DNA from 4 places in the Streptomyces sp. WM6372 genome. Region 3 is predicted to be linked to each of the others. Evidence: riboswitches for the same ligand, from Rfam matches in the RefSeq annotation. Region 3 holds a riboswitch; each other region holds the start of a gene.
The links. A riboswitch is a leader RNA that binds a small molecule or an ion and turns the genes downstream of it on or off. The one in region 3 is predicted to bind cobalamin.
Positions count from the first base shown of each region.

Region 1 (4,203 bases), on a different contig from region 3:
GGAGACCGGCGCCGACATGAAGGTCAAGTACAAGGAGACCGCCCGCGGCGGCCTGGCCGTCAACGTCATCGAATGCTGATGCCTTGATCCGGCACGCATGACGGAGGAGGGGCCCGGCGCGGTGCGCGCCGGGCCCCTCCGGCGTTCCACAACACGGTGAAATCGCAGGCCAATTGAGGTTTGCGGGGAGTTGATCACGCTTGAGGGCGAACCCTCCGCTGCGGGCTGGTTTCTCGATGATCACATGCGCCATGGTGATCACGTGACGTCGCGGCCACACCCCCGGCGGTCGGCCAACCGCCTTGGACCGCAGCCTTTTTGTGCACTGGAGGACCTCATCATGGCAAGCAACCGCAGCATCCGCGTCCTGGCGGCCGTCGCAGCGCTCCCCTTCGCCGTCGCGCTCTTCGCCGGCACGGCCCAGGCCGACAACGGAGCCGGTGCGGGCGTCTCGTCCGACGCCGCCGTCGCCGAGATCCTCGGCAGCGGGGTCGCCGGCGGCAACCTCGGCAACTCCTCCACCACCCAGCAGGTCGCCACGGGCTCCGGGGCGTCCAACCAGAGCAACGGCGCCCAGGCCAACGGCGCCGGCTTCACCGCCATCGGGCAGTCCAACGGCTCGTTCGTGTTCAACCCCGTCCCGTAACGGACCGGTGACGCGGCGGCCCGCCTTCCCCCCGGAGGGCGGGCCCCTTCGCGTTCCCGTCCCCGTTCCTGTGAGAAGACGGGCCCAGCGGCCCCCGGGGTCGGGACCTTCGGCCCGCCGGGGCGGCCGGGGGGTGGGCTAGCTTGCCCGGGAGGGCCCGCAAGCCGCCCGGCCGGGACACGACAGAGAGGCGCAGCGCATGGACGGCATCGAGTACCGCGTCCTCCCGCTCCGGCTGGAGGCCTCGCCCGAGCCCGTGCCGGTGTGCGGGGCCTTCACGTACCGCCGCGACCGGCCCTACGAGCTGGCGCTCGACTTCCGGGGGGCCGGGATGCACCTGGCGCGCTGGGTGTTCTCCCGGGACCTGCTGCTCGACGGGGAGATCTGCGCGACGGGCGAGGGGGACGTCCAGGTGTGGCCGCGGTGGCGGGGCGGGGAGCCTCGGGTCTTCCTCGCCTTCAGCAACGGCGCGCAGAGCTGCGTGGTGTCCGCCCGGGCGAAGGACGTACGGGCGCTGTGCCGGCGGCTGGTCGGGCTGGTGCCGCGGGGCGAGGAGCGGCGGCACTACGACCTCGACGCCGAGCTCAGCACCCTCCTCCCCCGGTAGCGGAGGATTCAGGGCTGTTTCTTTTGGTTTGCTCCGGTTTGGGTGCAACCATGAGCCCGCCGGGAGTGTCCTCAGCAGTGACACCGGTCCCCGCCTCCGAAGAATCAGGGGGACGTCATGAATCACCTCCACCGCCGGCAGCTCGTGGCACTCGCCACAGGTGCGCTGCTCACCGCCGGGATCACCCTCGCCGCGCCGGCCTCGGCCGCCGTCCGGCCCACGCCGCTCGTCGTGAACGCCCGCTGGGGCGGACACTGCACGTACGACCGCATCGTCATCGACCTGCGGGGATACGTTCCCCGGGCCACCGTCACCCGCGTCCCCCGGCTGGTCCACGACGGGTCCGGCGCACCCGTCCCGCTGACGGGGAAGTACTTCCTGGAGATCCGGCTGCATCCCGCCGCGGCGCACGACCGCACGGGCGCCGGCACGTACCGCGGGCCGAAGCTGGTCAGGATCCACCTGCCGCAACTGAAGGGCCTCGCCCTGACCGGCGACTTCGAGGGGTACGTGACCTTCGGCGCCGCCTTCGGCGCCAAACCCTCCGTCAGCTCCTTCACGCTGCACGGGCCCGAGCGGTTCGTACTGGACGTCGCGCACCGCAACGTCTGCCGCTAGGTCGTGGCCGCCGCTCGGGCCGGAGCCTCGTACGGGCCCGGGCGGCGCCGCCGCCGGACCGCACCCGTTCGGAACCGTTCGGGCCGGGTTGGTGCCGGTCCGTCCGTCCGACTAAGGTCATCTGGCCTTGGTGTTCGGGAAACCGGTGGAGAACCGGTGCGGCCCTCGCCACTGTGAACGGGAAGTCCGGCTCCATCCCGCGGGAGGCCACTGGGCGGCGCGGGAAGTTCCGCACCGCCCGGGAAGGCGGAGCCAGGGCATCAGCACCCGTGAGCCAGGAGACCGGCCGGGGCGCGTTGTCCATCCACGAGGTGCTGGAGAGGTCTCCCCACTCATGCATATAGCCGAGGGGTTCCTGCCCCCTTTGCACGCGGTCGCCTGGGGCGCCGCGTCCGCTCCGTTCGTCGTCCACGGTGTCCGCGCCCTCACCCGCGAGGTGAAGGCGAACCCGGAGAGCACGCTGCTGCTCGGGGCGTCCGGAGCGTTCACTTTCGTCCTTTCCGCCCTGAAGATCCCTTCGGTGACGGGCAGTTGCTCGCACCCCACCGGAACCGGACTCGGGGCGATCCTGTTCCGGCCGCCGATCATGGCGGTGCTCGGCACGATCACCCTGCTCTTCCAGGCGCTGCTGCTGGCGCACGGCGGGCTGACCACCCTCGGCGCGAACGTCTTCTCGATGGCGATCGCCGGGCCCTGGGCGGGCTACGGGGTGTACCTGCTGCTGAAGCGCTTCGACGTCCCGCTGATGGTGACCGTCTTCTTCGGCGCCTTCTTCGCCGACCTGGTCACCTACTGCGTGACCTCCGTGCAGCTGGCGCTGGCCTTCCCTGACCCGGGGAGCGGGTTCCCGGGCGCCCTCGCGAAGTTCGGGGGCATCTTCGCGGTGACCCAGATCCCGCTCGCGGTGAGCGAGGGGCTGCTGACGGTGCTCGTGATGCGGCTGCTGATGCAGTCGAGCAAGTCGGACCTGGTCCGGCTGGGCGTCGCGAAGCTGAGCGGTCGCAGCGAGCGGAAGGCGGCGGTCTGATGGGCATGAGCCGGAACACGAAGATCAACGGCCTGCTGCTGCTCCTGGTGGCGGCACTGGCGGTACTGCCGATCGCACTGGGGATGGGCGAGGGCAAGGAGGAGCCGTTCACGGGCGCGGACGCGCAGGCGGAGACGGCGATCACCGAGCTGAAACCGGACTACGAGCCCTGGTTCTCGCCGCTGTACGAACCCCCCTCCGGGGAGGTGGAGTCGGCGCTGTTCGCCCTCCAGGCGGCACTGGGCGCGGGCGTTCTCGCGTACTACTTCGGCGTCCGCAAGGGCCGCCGCCAGGCCGCTGCCGCTGCCGCCGCTGCCACTGGTGCCACTGCCGCGGGCGCCGCGAGTGCCGCTGGTGCCACTGGTGCCGCCGGTGCCGCCGCCGGCCCCACCGCGGAGTCGTAGGCGGTGCTGCCGATCGACGTGGCGGCGCACGGCAGTCGGTGGCGCCGCCGCCATCCGCTGGAAAAAGCCCTGCTGGGGTTCGGTCTGACGGTCACCGCCGTGTGCCTGCCGCCCTGGCCCGGCGGGCCCCTGGTCGCCGCCGCCACGCTGGCCGTGCTCCTCGGCCCGGCGGGCGTGGCCGGGCGTCAGCTGTGGCGGGCGTTCCGGATCCCGCTGGGCTTCTGCTTCACCGGCGCGCTGCCGCTGCTCGTCGCCGTCGGCGGCCCGGCCGGGTTCGTCTCACTCGCGCCCGACGGCCCCCGGCACGCCGCGGAGCTGCTGCTGCGGACCTCGGCGGCCTCCCTCGGGGTGCTGCTGTTCGCCTTCACGACGCCCGTCTCGGACGTCCTGCCCCGGCTGGTCCGGGCCGGGGTCCCGGCGCCGGTGGTGGACGTGGCCCTGGTCATGTACCGCATCGGTTTCCTGCTGCTGGACTCGATGGCCCAGGTACGGCGCGCCCAGGCGGCCCGTCTGGGCCAGTCCGGGCGGGCGGCGGTGTGGCGTTCGCTGGCCGGGCTCGCCGCGACCTCCTTCGTACGGGCCTTCGACCGCGCGGCGCGGCTCCAGGAGGGGCTGGCCGGCCGCGGCTACGACGGCTCGCTGCGGGTCCTCGTACCGGAGGCGGCCCTGTCGTGGCGGTTCCTGGCGGCGTCGGGGGCCCTCCTGGCGGCACTGATCACCCTGACCCTCACCCTGAAGGGGCTTTACCCGTGAACCCGTTGGACCGGTTGAACCCGTTGGTCGAACTGGCCGGCGCCGGCTACGCGTACGAGGACGGCCCGATGGTCCTCGCCGACGTCGACTTCTCCATCGCGCGGGGCCGGGCGCTGGTCCTGCTGGGCCGCAACGGCAGCGGGAAGAC
Region 1 covers NZ_LGDB01000115.1:202,578-206,780, reverse strand. Annotated here, with positions in the region: gene ADK52_RS10635 (L-serine ammonia-lyase) at 1-79, shown strand, start outside; gene ADK52_RS10630 (hypothetical protein) at 341-646, shown strand; gene ADK52_RS10625 (SsgA family sporulation/cell division regulator) at 846-1,253, shown strand; gene ADK52_RS10620 (AMIN-like domain-containing (lipo)protein) at 1,371-1,871, shown strand; cobalamin riboswitch at 1,983-2,177, shown strand; gene ADK52_RS10615 (energy-coupling factor ABC transporter permease) at 2,206-2,898, shown strand; gene ADK52_RS10610 (energy-coupling factor ABC transporter substrate-binding protein) at 2,904-3,302, shown strand; gene cbiQ (cobalt ECF transporter T component CbiQ) at 3,306-4,055, shown strand; gene ADK52_RS10600 (energy-coupling factor ABC transporter ATP-binding protein) at 4,061-4,203, shown strand, end outside.
Region 1: it holds a riboswitch for cobalamin, as region 3 does, so the genes downstream of both, ADK52_RS10615 (energy-coupling factor ABC transporter permease) here and ADK52_RS00180 (CbtB domain-containing protein) in region 3, are expected to answer to the same signal.

Region 2 (4,203 bases), on a different contig from region 3:
GGGAGTGCGGGGCGAGCTGCTCCTGGGCGAAGTCGAGGGTGACCTCGGCCAGGGCGAGCTGGTCCTTGGTGAGCAGGGTCGTGGTCACGGCGTCATCCCATCGTCGGGATGGTGAAGCTCGCGCCCTCCTTGGCCCCGGAGGGCCAGCGCGAGGTGACGGTCTTGGTGCGGGTGTAGAAGCGGATGGCGTCCGGACCGTGCTGACCCAGGTCGCCGAAGCCGGACTTCTTCCAGCCTCCGAAGGTGTGGTAGGCGACGGGGACCGGGATGGGGACGTTGACGCCGACCATGCCGGTGTTGACGCGGCGGGTGAAGTCGCGGGCGGTGTCGCCGTCGCGGGTGAAGATGGCCACGCCGTTTCCGTACGGATGCTCGCTGGGCAGGCGCAGGGCCTCCTCGTAGTCGGCGGCCCGTACGACGCACAGCACCGGGCCGAAGATCTCCTCGCGGTAGATCCGCATCTGCGGGGTCACCCGGTCGAAGAGGGAGGCTCCGGCGAAGAAGCCGTTCTCGTGGCCGGGGAGGGTGAACCCTCGTCCGTCCACGAGGAGTTCGGCGCCCTCGGTGGCGCCGATGCCGACGTGGCGGTTGACCCGGTCGAGGGCTTCCCGGCTGACGAGGGGGCCGAAGTCGGCGTCCGGGTCGTCGGAGGTGCCGATGCGCAGGGCGGAGATGCGCTCCGTCAGCTTGGCCACCAGCGCGTCCGCGGTCTCCTCGCCCACGGGGACGGCGACGGAGATCGCCATGCAGCGCTCGCCGGCCGAGCCGTAGCCGGCGCCGATGAGGGCGTCGGCGGCCTGGTCGAGGTCGGCGTCCGGCATCACGATCATGTGGTTCTTGGCGCCGCCGAAGCACTGGGCGCGCTTGCCGTGGGCGGCGGCGGTGGCGTAGATGTGCGCGGCGATCGGGGTGGAACCCACGAAGCCGAGGGCCTGGACGCGCGGGTCCTCCAGGAGGGTGTCGACGGCCTCCTTGCCGCCGTTGACCACGTTGAGCACGCCCGGCGGCAGCCCGGCCTCCAGGAACAGCTCGGCGAGGCGCAGCGGTACGGAGGGGTCCCGCTCGGAGGGCTTGAGGATGAAGGCGTTTCCGCAGGCGAGGGCTGGTGCGGCCTTCCACAGCGGGATCATCGCGGGGAAGTTGAAGGGGGTGATCCCGGCGACGACCCCGAGCGGGCCGCGCAGCGAGTGCACGTCGATGCCGGAGCCGGCGTTGTCGGTGAACTCGCCCTTGAGGAGGTGCGGAATTCCGGCGGCGAACTCGACTACCTCCAGCCCGCGTTGGAGGTCGCCGTGGGCGTCGGCGACGGTCTTGCCGTGCTCGGCGGACAACAGCCGGGCCAGTGCCTCGCGTTCGCCTTCGACGAGCTGGAGGAAGCGCAGCATGACGCGGGCACGCCGCTGCGGGTTCCACTGGCCCCATTCCGCCTGTGCCTCCTCGGCGTTGGCGATGGCCGCCTCGGTGTCGGCGCGGCCCGCCAGGGGAACGCGGGCCTGGACGGCTCCGGTGTTGGGGTCGTACACGTCGGCGTGGAGACCTGAGGTCCCGGTGGTGTGCTTTCCGCCGATGAAGTGGGTGAGTTCACGGACCATGGGAAGCCTGCTCTCGTCAGGTGGGATCCGAGGAGGGCGCGGCGGGCCGGCGGGGCGGCACCGGTCGTGGTGCGCGCCGCCGCCGGGCGGGCCGCGGGACAGCGAAGGCAGCAGGCGCGGGGCGGGTTGCGGGGGCCGGCGCGGATGCGGGTGCGGAGGGGGATGCGCCTGCGCAAGCTCATGCCTGAGCGGCAAGCGGGTGCAGGCGCGGGTGCGGATGCCTTCGGTGAGCTACGAACGCGCGGTCATGGCCGCGTACTTCGCGAACTCCGCCGGATCACCAGGGCCGTGGTCACGTACCGGTGCCATGCGTGTCTTCTCCATCCTCGTGGACAACACGGAACACCCCACGGCCGGTATCCTGACTCCCGGATCAGCGCGCGCCGTCCGGCCTTCCCGACGGATCTCCCCGTCAGTGGCCTGACCTGCTGGACAACACGCTCCCCGGTCACAGTGGCGGGACCGCGCCGGATTCACACCGGCTTCCCTGCACCGCGGGCTCTGTCACGAACATATAGTTGGACGTCCTAGTAAGTCCACCCCCCTCCACCGGAAGTCCGGCCACCTCCACCGCGTCGGGTGAACGCGGGCCCGATCAGCCGCCTGCCGCGGAGGCAGGCCGTGCGCCGTCCCGGGGGCCCCGGGACCGGACCATCAGGCCGGCGACCAGACCCGCGAGCACCACGCTGCCGGCCGCCCACCACAAGTTGGCGGTCTGGGCGCGCAACAGCTCCTTCTCGATCATCCGAGGCATCACCGACCCGGCGCCCAGGCGGCCCACCCGGCCGGAAAGCACGGTGTCGAACACTGCCGCGCCGATCGCCGTGCCCAGTGCCTGGGCCGTGAAGAGGGCCGCCGCGGCTCTCCCGGAATGCTCCGCCGCGACCGCGCCGGTCACGGTGGCGAAGATCGGGACGAACGCCACGCCGATACCGAGGCCGACGAGGAGCATGCCGGGCAGCACCCCGGTCGCGTACGAACCCTCGAACCTCAGGCCGGTCAGCAGGAACAGCCCGACCGCCGTGAGCGCCAGGCCCGCCAGGATCGGGACGCGGGGCGCGACGCGGGGCAGCAGTCGGGCGGAGACCTGGGTGGAGCCGACCACGATCGCGGCGACCAGGGGGAGGAAGTCCTCTCCGGCCGTGGCCGGGTCGTAGCCCAGGACGACCTGGAGGTAGTAGCCCACGACCGGGTACAGGGCGAAGGTGCCGACCCCGGCCAGGAGCACGGCGAGGAGACCGCCCGCGCGGTTCGGGTCCGTGAAGACGTACGCCGGGAGGAGCGGGTTCGATGCCGCGGACTGCCGCCACAGGAAACCGGCGAGCAGGAGGACGCCCCCCACGAGCAGGACCAGGACCAGGGGGGTGGCCCAGCCGCGCGGCTGGGCCTCGCCGAGTCCGTACATCAGGGCGGTGACCCCGCCGGAGCCGAGCAGCACGCCCGGTACGTCGAAGTGGCCGGCGGTGCGGCCCGGGCGCTCGTGCACCAGGGCGAGCGTGCCGATCAGCGCGATCACGGCGATGGGAACCCCGACGTACAGCGAGCCGCGCCAGCTCAGGGCGTTGACCAGCCATCCGCCCTCGGCCGTCCCGAGTGCCGTGCCTCCGGCCGCGATCGCGGCGTAGATCCCGAAGGCCCTGCCGCGTTCCTTCGGGTCGGTGAAGCCCGTGGCCACCAGGGACAGCGCGGCCGGTGTCAGCAGCCCGCCGAAGACGCCCTGGAGGACGCGGGCCCAGACGAGCGTGCCGGACTCACCGGCCGATCCGCCGAGCGCCGAGGCGGCCGCGCAGCCGAGCAGACCGACGATCAGTGTCTGTTTGCGTCCCACGACGTCCGCGATGTGCCCGCCGAACAGCAGCACCGCACCGAAGGCGATGCCGTAGGCGCCGACCATCGTCCGCATGCCATCGGCGGACACGTCCAGGTCGGCCCGCACACCCGGAAGGGCGACGCTGAAGTTCCCCGCTTGCAGGAACACCAGCAACTGCACCAGCGCGATCACCGCCAGCCCCCACCAGCGCTTGGGGTGCGCGGGCTCCTGACCGGAAGGGGAGGCCTGGGGCGGGATCAGCGGCCAGGCGCTCGGGGGCGCGCCCGGGGGCGGCCCGAATCCCCGCGCGGGATCGAAGGGCGCGGGAGGCGTCGGGGCGTAGGCGGGCGGCAGGGGCGGCGGCTGGTCCCGCCGCTGGTCCTGCGGGACGGGCATCCGCTCGGGGGCCGGAGCCTGGGCGGGGATCACCGGGGCGTAGTCGAGCAGCTCGGCGGCATGGCGGCCGAGCTGCGCCAGTACGGCGCCCGGCAGCCACTCCGCCGCCTGATCCGTCCCCTGATCCGCCGCCGTACGCTCGGCCACTTCCCGGGGGCTCGGCCGCCGGGCCGGGTCCTTGTGCAGGCATTCCCGTACGAGGCCGACCAGCGTCTCCGGTACGCCGGTCAGGTCCGCCTCCTCCTCGGCGACCCGGAAGAGGTGGGCGTTCAGGCCGGTCTCCGTGGCGCCGAAGAGGAGGCGCCCGGTGGCGGCGTAGACGAGGACGGCGCCCAGGCAGAAGACGTCGCTGGCGGGGGTGAGTTCGAGACCGCGGACCTGCTCCGGCGACATGAAACCGGGGGA
Region 2 covers NZ_LGDB01000227.1:116,593-120,795, forward strand. Annotated here, with positions in the region: gene ADK52_RS33425 (acyl-CoA dehydrogenase family protein) at 1-88, opposite strand, end outside; gene ADK52_RS33430 (CoA-acylating methylmalonate-semialdehyde dehydrogenase) at 93-1,592, opposite strand; cobalamin riboswitch at 1,926-2,111, opposite strand; gene ADK52_RS43180 (MDR family MFS transporter) at 2,188-4,203, opposite strand, start outside.
Region 2: it holds a riboswitch for cobalamin, as region 3 does, so the genes downstream of both, ADK52_RS33430 (CoA-acylating methylmalonate-semialdehyde dehydrogenase) here and ADK52_RS00180 (CbtB domain-containing protein) in region 3, are expected to answer to the same signal.

Region 3 (4,203 bases):
ACCTCCACCGCGATCAACCTGACCGGTGACGCGCGCCGCTTCGGCAACGACAGCGCGACCGCCGGCGTCGTGCACTTCTGGGGGCCGTTCACCTACCGCTCGCCGTTCTACGCGACCACCGAGGCCGAGGAGTGCGAGCGCGCGCTGCGCCACCTCGAGGACACGATCGTCTTCGAGGGCCCGCAGTCCATCGCCGCGATCATCCTGGAGACCGTCGGTGGCGCTCCGGGCGTGCTCGTCCACCCGGACGGCTACCTCGCCGGGGTCCGCGAGCTCTGCGACCGCTTCGGCATCGTCTTCATCCTCGACGAGATCATGGTCGGCTTCGGCCGCACCGGAAAGTGGTTCGCCTCGGAGCACTGGGACGTCACCCCCGACCTGATCTGCTTCGCCAAGGGCGTGACCAGCGGATACGTCCCGCTCGGCGGAGTCGCCATCTCGGCCGCCATCGCCGAGACCTTCGCGCGCCGTCCCTACCCGGGAGGGCTGACCTACTCCGGGCACGTGCTGGCCTGCGGAGCCGCCGTGGCGACGATCAACGTCATGGAGGAGGAGGGCATCGTCGAGCAGTCCGCCCGTACCGGCGCGGAGCTGCTGGGGCCGGGTCTGCGCGCCCTCGCCGAGAAGCACCCGTCGGTCGGGGAGGTCCGCGGCCTGGGCACCTTCTGGGCCCTGGAGCTCGTACGGGACCGGCAGACGCGCGAGCCGCTCGTCCCGTACAACGCGGCCGGGGCGGACAACGCGCCGATGGCCGAGTTCGGGGCCGCCTGCAAGAAGGGCGGGCTGTGGCCGCTGACCGCCGGCAACCGCATCCACGTCGCCCCGCCCTGCAACATCGGCCCGCAGGACGTGGCCAAGGGCCTGCGGATCCTCGACGAGGCCCTGTCCGTGGCGGACGCGCACATGTCCTGACCTGCACGGATATACGGTCACCCAATCCGTGGGTGCCTGTCTTGGACGTTCCGCGCCATTCCGAACACCACGTGAACGTGCTGGAATCCGAGAGAGCACCTACGGACCGGGATGCACGTCAGTCCCGGGGCGGTCCTCCGTGACCGAACGGCGGGGAGCGGGCCGACCGCTGGACGCCGGGCGTACGGGATCCAGTCAGTCGGACTCCGTGTACCCGAAGGAATACAGCCATGAGCAAGCACGTCCTCGCGCAGAACCAGTACGGCAAGGCCGAGAACCGCATCGTCAAGGTCACCCGCAAGGGATCCGACGGGTCATGGCACGAGATCCGCGACCTCAACGTCTCGGTCGCGCTCCGCGGCGAGTTCCGCGACGTCCACCTGACCGGCGACAACGCCAACTGCCTGCCGACCGACACCACCAAGAACACGGTGTACGCCTTCGGCAAGGAGCACGGCATCGCCTCGCCCGAGGCCTTCGGCGTCCTGCTCGCCAAGCACTTCGTCTCCTCCCAGTCGCCGATCCGCGAGGCGCAGATCCGGATCGAGGAGTACGCCTGGGAGCGGATCCCGGTCCCGACGCGCAAGGAGCAGCACTCCTTCGTCCGCAAGGGCCAGGAGGTGCGCACGGCGCAGATCACGTACAGCGAGACGACCGGCCTCCAGGTCATCTCGGGTCTGAAGGACCTGACCGTGATGAACTCGACGAACTCCGAGTTCCACGGCTACATCAAGGACGAGTACACGACGCTGAAAGAGGCGTACGACCGCATCCTGGCGACCAAGGTCACCGCGCGCTGGGCGCACTCGGCGCTCGCCGCCGACGACGCCGCGTTCGACTGGGACCGGTCGTACAAGAAGGTCCGCAAGAACATGCTGGAGGCCTTCGCCGAGACCTACTCGTACTCGCTCCAGCAGACCCTGAACCAGATGGCCGAGCGGGTGCTCGACAACTGCCCGCGGGTCAACGAGGTACGCCTCAACCTCCCCAACAAGCACCACTTCCTCGTCGACCTGGAGCCCTTCGGCCTCAAGAACGACAACGAGGTCTACTTCGCGGCGGACCGGATGTACGGCCTGATCGAGGGCACCATCCACCGCGACGGCGTGCAGCCGGTGATCGCGACGAGCGACTGGATCGTCGCGTAGCGGCTACTCGTCGAGTGGCCGGCCGAGTTGGAGGTTCCACCGGCCGAGCCGCCCGGTGAGGTGGGTCACCGTGTCCGGCCGTACGTCGAGGCGCCAGAACGCTGCGGCCGGCAGCTCCAGCGCGTGCACCACGCCCGCCCGTACGACGGCCTGGTCGACCACGGCGCGATGCGTGCCGGGGTCCAGGCCGGCGAGTGCGGCGCCCACGCGGGCGATCAGCGCGGTGACGGATTCCCCGCCGGGCGGCGCGTAGCCGGGGTCGGTCAGCCATCGCTGTACGGCGGCCGGATCCTCGGCGGAGACCTCGTCCAGGGTCCGGCCCGCCCATGCCCCCGTGTCCGGGCCGCGCAGGCCCTCGTAACCCGGGCAGGGGACGCCGTGGCCGAAACGTATCTGCCGTGCGGCGGCGTCGAACGGGCGTGTCACGAACTGAACTCGTACCACGGCACTCTTCATAAGGGGAGCGTAAACGCGGTACCGTCTCGGACGACAACCTAAAAAAGACGACGGTATGACGGAAGTACCGGTGAAAATCCGGCACGGTCGCGCCACTGTGAATCCTCCCGGAGGGGGAGGGAAAGTCAGACCCGCCATGTCGTCGCGAGCACCACTGACCGGGACGCGTGTTCCCTCTGGAGGTACTGCCATGGCTCACTCCGCCGTGCCCACGACGGCCCCCGCCGTCGCCCCGATTTCGCTCTCCGCGCTCGCCCCCTGGGCCGTGTTCGTCGGCGTCCTGATGCTGGTCCTGCTCTACCTCGTCGGTGCCGAGCAGGGCGCCACCGCGCTCTTCGAAGGCGACACCGTCCACGAGTGGATGCACGACGGTCGCCACCTCCTCGGCTTCCCCTGCCACTGATCTCCACCTCAGCAAGGGAAGAACCGAACCATGAACCCCATTTCCCCCCGCGTCCTGCTGGTCCGGGGCATGCTGGCCGGTCTGCTCGCAGGCGTGGCCGCCTTCCTCGTCGCGTACGTCCTGGGTGAGTCCAAGGTCGACGCGGCCATCGCCATCGAGGAAGCGGGCCACGCCGCCCACGACCACGGCGAGGAGGCCGCCCCGGTCAGCCGGGCCCTCCAGGCCACGGCCGGCCTCGGCACCGGCACGCTGCTGTACGGGATCGCGCTCGGCGGCATCGCCGCGCTCATCTTCTGCTACGCCCTGGGCCGCATCGGCCGCTTCGGCCCGCGGGTCACGGCCCTGCTGGTCTCGGGCGGCCTGTTCGTCGCCCTCAACCTCGTGCCGTTCCTCAAGTACCCCTCCAACCCGCCGGCCGTCGGAGACCCCGACACCGTCGTCCGGAGGACCACCCTCTACGTCTTGATGATCGCGCTGAGCGTGCTGCTGTCGGCGGCCGCGCTCATCCTGGGCCGGCGCCTGGCGCCCAAGCTCGGGAACTGGAACGCGTCGATCGTGGCCTCGGTCGCCTTCGTCGCGGCGGTCGCCGTCGCCTACGCGTCCCTGCCCGGCATCAACGAGGTCCCGGCGGACTTCCCGGCCGCCCTGATCTGGCAGTTCCGCCTCGCCACCCTGGCCATCCAGGCCGTGATGTGGACGACCTTCGGTCTGGCCTTCGGCGTCCTCGCCGAACGCTCCCTCACCCCGGCCGCCGCCCCGCGGCAGGAGGCGCAGCCCGCGAGCTGACGCCGAACCCGGCAATCCACGGCCCTGACCGCCCCGGCGGCCGGGGCCGCGGTGTTTTCTCCGGTCCACTCGTTCGGTCGTATCTCGCGCAATCCACGGAATGGCGGTGGCTTACCCGTCGCCAGCTGGGAAGACGTCCGCGACGGGACGGCGACACGCCTGTGACGCGGCGTCACTCTCCGGCGTTGTAAGCGGTACTGACGGGCAAGGAGAGGGTCCACTGCTCTCAGGAGTCCCGGCCGCCGGAGCCGGGGACCGGATCGGGAGGGAAGTCCATGGCCCGCGCCAAGTGGGTGGTCGGCGTGCTGACAGTGGCTCTGCTGGGAGCCGGCGTCGGCATGCTGCGGAGCACCGAGGGTGCCCGGCCCGCGGCGGCCACCGCCGCCGACGCGCTGCCCTCCCGCGCGCTGGGTCTGTCCGGCCACCGCCGGCTCGTCGAGCAGCTGGAGCATGCCGGGCAGCACGCACCGGGCAAGGGGGCCCGGCCCGCGCGCGCCG
Region 3 covers NZ_LGDB01000001.1:30,208-34,410, forward strand. Annotated here, with positions in the region: gene ADK52_RS00165 (aspartate aminotransferase family protein) at 1-912, shown strand, start outside; gene pucL (factor-independent urate hydroxylase) at 1,143-2,060, shown strand; gene ADK52_RS00175 (histidine phosphatase family protein) at 2,064-2,516, opposite strand; cobalamin riboswitch at 2,516-2,670, shown strand; gene ADK52_RS00180 (CbtB domain-containing protein) at 2,707-2,919, shown strand; gene ADK52_RS00185 (CbtA family protein) at 2,950-3,705, shown strand; gene ADK52_RS00190 (class F sortase) at 3,981-4,203, shown strand, end outside.

Region 4 (4,203 bases), on a different contig from region 3:
CGACGCCGTACAGCTTCCCGGAGGTCGTTCCCGTGCTCATTCTTCCTCGCTCGCGATCGCGTTGACGGCGGCGGCCGCGATGGCGCTGCCGCCGCGCCGGCCGCGCACGATCAGGTGGTCGAGCCCGGAGCCGTGGGCGGCGAGCGCGTCCTTGGACTCGGCGGCGCCGATGAAGCCGACCGGGACGCCGATGACGGCGGCGGGGCGCGGGGCGCCCTCCTCGATCATCTCCAGCAGCCGGAACAGCGCGGTGGGCGCGTTGCCGACGGCGATCACGGAGCCCTCCAGCAGGCCGCGGTCGCGCCAGACTTCGAGGGCCGCGGCGCTGCGCGTGGTGCCCATCTCGGCGGCGAGGGCCGGCACGGCGGGGTCGGAGAGGGTGCAGATCACCTCGTTGCCGGCGGGCAGCCGCTTGCGGGTGACGCCGCTGGCGACCATCTGCACGTCGCAGAGGATCGGCGCGCCCGCGTTCAGTGCGGCCCGCGCGCGGAGCACGACGTCCGGGGTGTAGCCGAGGTCCTGGGGCAGGTCGGTCATTCCGCAGGCGTGGATCATGCGCACCGCGACCTGGGCGACGGAGGCGGGCAGCCCGGAGAGGTCCGCCTCGGCGCGGATCGTGGCAAAGGACTGGCGGTAGATCGCCGCGCCGTCCTTCTCGTACTCGAACACTGTGTACTCGCTCATTTCTTCGCTGCGTCGTGGGAGGTGGTGCGGCGTACGGCCGCGAGGGCCGCGGGAAGTTCGGAGGCCGGGACACCGCGGCGCGGGGCTCGGCCGGGCGCGCAGAGGTCGTACCCGTCGGCGGTGGCGACCACGTCCGCCCAGGCGGTGCCGCGGGGGTGCCCGCACCGGCGTTCGCAGCCGGACCAGTGCACGGGCAGCGGGCGGGTCGCCTCCACGGGCGCGTGCGTCTGGTCCTGGGCCTGGTCCTGGTCCTGGGCCTGGACTTGCGCCTGCCCCTGCTGCGCTACGACGGCACGCGCGTCGGCGCGTACGTCCGCCAGGGATTTCGCGCAACCGGGCTGCCCCGTGCAGGCGGTGACGGACCGCCAGGGATCGTCGGCGCCGGTCACCAGCCCGGCCCCGGCGAGCCCGGCGAGCGCGCCGCCGGCGGCGTGGGCGGGCAGGCCGGGGACGACGATCCCGCGCCAGGGGGTCAGGCGGAGCCGGCCCGTGAGCCCGGCCAGCCGGCGCCACTGCGCGGTGGTCAGGCGCCCCAGCGGCGCGAACACGCTCAGCGCCGCGGCGCCGTCGGGGCCGTCGACCACGCCGGGTTCGGGTGCCGGTCCGCGCAGGGCGGCCGGCCCCCGTACGACGGAGGCGGAGATGCCGGCGGCGGCCAGCCGAGCACCCAACTCATCGGAACGCAGCGCCTGTTCGGCGGGCAGCTCGGCGACCCGCCAGGCCCGGGTGCCGGCCCGGCGGACGGCGTCGAGGAAGTACGAGGCCGCGACGAGCGCGGCCCGCGGCGCATCGGCGGCGGCCACGAGCAGGGCGTCCGCCGCGCCGGCGGTCCACAGCAGGGCCCGGCCCCCGTCCCGGAGGGCCGCCAGGTTCACATCGGCGGCGAGCGAGGTCACGTCCCCGCGGCCGTCGTCGAGGGCGAACAGGAAGCGTCCGGACAGTCCGGCCGCCGGCGCGCTCGCGCACAGCAGCCGGTCCAGCTCCGCGACCCAGGGCGCCACGTCGGGCAGGCCGCGCCGGTCCAGGCCGGTCAGCGGCGAGGCGACGATGTTGCGGACCCGCTCGTGGGTGGGCGCGGGCAGCAGCCCGGCGCGCACGAGCACGGCCTGCAGCTCGCCGCCGCAGCTCGCACCGAGTCCGCGCAGCTGCGCGTTGCCGCGCGAGGTGAGGTCGATGTGCCCGTCGCCGAGCCGGTCCGCCGCATCGGCCAGCAGCAGGGCCGCGTCCGCGTCGAGCATCCCGCCGGGTATCCGGATCCGGGCCAGGTGCCCGTCGTCCGCCGCGTGCAGCCGCAGCGCACCGGGGCAGGCGTCACCGCGGTCACGTATGACCGGTTCGTCCCGCGATGCGGCGGAAGGGGGCTGGGGCGGCATGGCGGCGAGCATACCCACGATTCCCCGACCCCGAGCTGTGTCCGTCACCACCCGCCCCCTGCGCCCCACTCTCCGCCCGACCTGCCCGGATCCGCTCCCCGCGCCCGGGCCACCCCCACTCCCGGCCAGGGAGAACGCCACCTAAGATGACCACCGGCGGAGCCACGTGGCCCGCTGGGAGGAAGCCCGGTGCGAATCCGGCGCGGTCCCGCCACTGTGAACCCCGCGGAGCGATCCGCCGGGTGAGTCAGGAACTCCCGCTGTCCACACTGCCCGGGGCGCGGAAACCCCGAGGAAGGCATGCCGCCGCATGATCCTGCTGCTGTCGACGTCCGACACCGATCTGCTCAGCGCCCGCGCCGCCGCGGACGGCCCCGTGCCGTACCGGTTCGCGAACCCCTCCCGCCTTCCCCTCGACGACCTCCCCGCCCTGCTCGACGGCGTCGACCTGGTCGTCGTACGCCTCCTCGGCGGCCTGCGCGCCTGGCAGGAAGGCCTCGACCTGCTCCTGGCGCCGACCCAGACCCGCCCGGTGGTCGTCCTCACCGGCGAACAGGCCCCGGACGCCCAGCTGATGGAGGCCTCGACGGTCCCGATCGGCATCGCGGCCGAGGCGCACGGCTACCTCGCCCACGGCGGCCCCGCCAACCTGGACCAGCTGGCCCGGTTCCTCTCCGACACCGTGCTGCTCACCGGCCACGGCTTCGAGCCGCCCGCCGCGGCGCCCACCTGGGGCCCCCTGGAGCGCACCCCGGTGCGCCCGTACGGGCCGCGCATCGCGGTGCTCTACTACCGCGCCCACCAGATGAGCGGCAACACCGCCTTCGTGCACGCCCTGTGCGACGCGATCGTGGAGACCGGCGGCACCCCCGTACCCCTGTACGTGTCCTCCCTGCGCGCCCCCGAGCCGGAGCTGATCGCCGAGCTGGAGTCGGCGGACGCGATCGTCACCACGGTGCTCGCGGCCGGCGGCACCAAGCCCGCGACGGCCTCGGCCGGCGGCGACGACGAGTCCTGGGACGCGGGCGCGCTCGCCGGCCTCGGCGTCCCGGTTCTGCAGGCCCTGTGCCTGACCGGCTCGCGCAGCGCCTGGGAGGAGAACGACGAGGGCCTGTCCCCGCTCGACGCCGCCACGCAGGTCGCCGTACCCGAGTTCGACGGCCGCCTGATCACCGTCCCGTTCTCCTTCAAGGAGTTCGACGAGGACGGGCTGCCGGCGTACGTGGCCGACCCCGAGCGCGCCGCCCGCGTCGCCGGCATCGCCGTGCGGCACGCCCGGCTGCGGCACATCGCGCGCCGCGACAAGAAGGTCGCGCTCGTCCTTTCCGCGTACCCGACCAAGCACTCCCGCATCGGCAACGCGGTCGGCCTCGACACCCCGGCCAGCGCCGTGGAACTGCTGCGCACCCTCATCGCGGGCGGCTACGACTTCGGCCCCGTCGAGGACATCCCGGGCCTCGTCTCGGGCGACGGCGACGAGCTGATCCGCGCCCTGATCGAGGCCGGCGGCCACGACCAGGACTGGCTGACCGAGGAGCAGCTGGCCCGCAACCCGGTCCGGATCCCGGCCGCCGACTACAAGCGGTGGTTCGCCGAGCTCCCCGCCGAGCTGCGCGGCAGCGTGGAGCAGCACTGGGGTGAGGCCCCGGGCAACATGTTCGTGGACCGCTCGGCCAACCCGGAGGGCGACATCGTCCTCGCGGCCCTGCGCCGCGGGAACCTGCTCATCCTGATCCAGCCCCCGCGCGGCTTCGGCGAGAACCCGATCGCGATCTACCACGACCCGGACCTGCCGCCCTCGCACCACTACCTGGCCGCGTACCGCTGGATCCAGGCGCGCGCGGAGGACGGCGGCTTCGGCGCCGACGCGATGATCCACCTGGGCAAGCACGGCAACCTGGAGTGGCTGCCGGGCAAGAACGCCGGGCTGTCCGCGGCCTGCGCGCCGGACGCCGCGCTCGGCGACCTGCCGCTGATCTACCCGTTCCTGGTCAACGACCCGGGCGAGGGCACCCAGGCCAAGCGCCGCGTGCACGCCACCCTGGTCGACCACCTGGTGCCGCCGATGGCGCGCGCGGAGTCGTACGGCGACATCGCGCGCCTGGAGCAGCACCTCGACGAATACGCGCAGATCTCCGCGATGGAC
Region 4 covers NZ_LGDB01000149.1:42,360-46,562, reverse strand. Annotated here, with positions in the region: gene ADK52_RS12750 (precorrin-2 C(20)-methyltransferase) at 1-40, opposite strand, end outside; gene ADK52_RS12745 (precorrin-8X methylmutase) at 37-684, opposite strand; gene ADK52_RS12740 (cobalamin biosynthesis protein CobG) at 681-2,057, opposite strand; cobalamin riboswitch at 2,197-2,335, shown strand; gene cobN (cobaltochelatase subunit CobN) at 2,368-4,203, shown strand, end outside.
Region 4: it holds a riboswitch for cobalamin, as region 3 does, so the genes downstream of both, cobN (cobaltochelatase subunit CobN) here and ADK52_RS00180 (CbtB domain-containing protein) in region 3, are expected to answer to the same signal.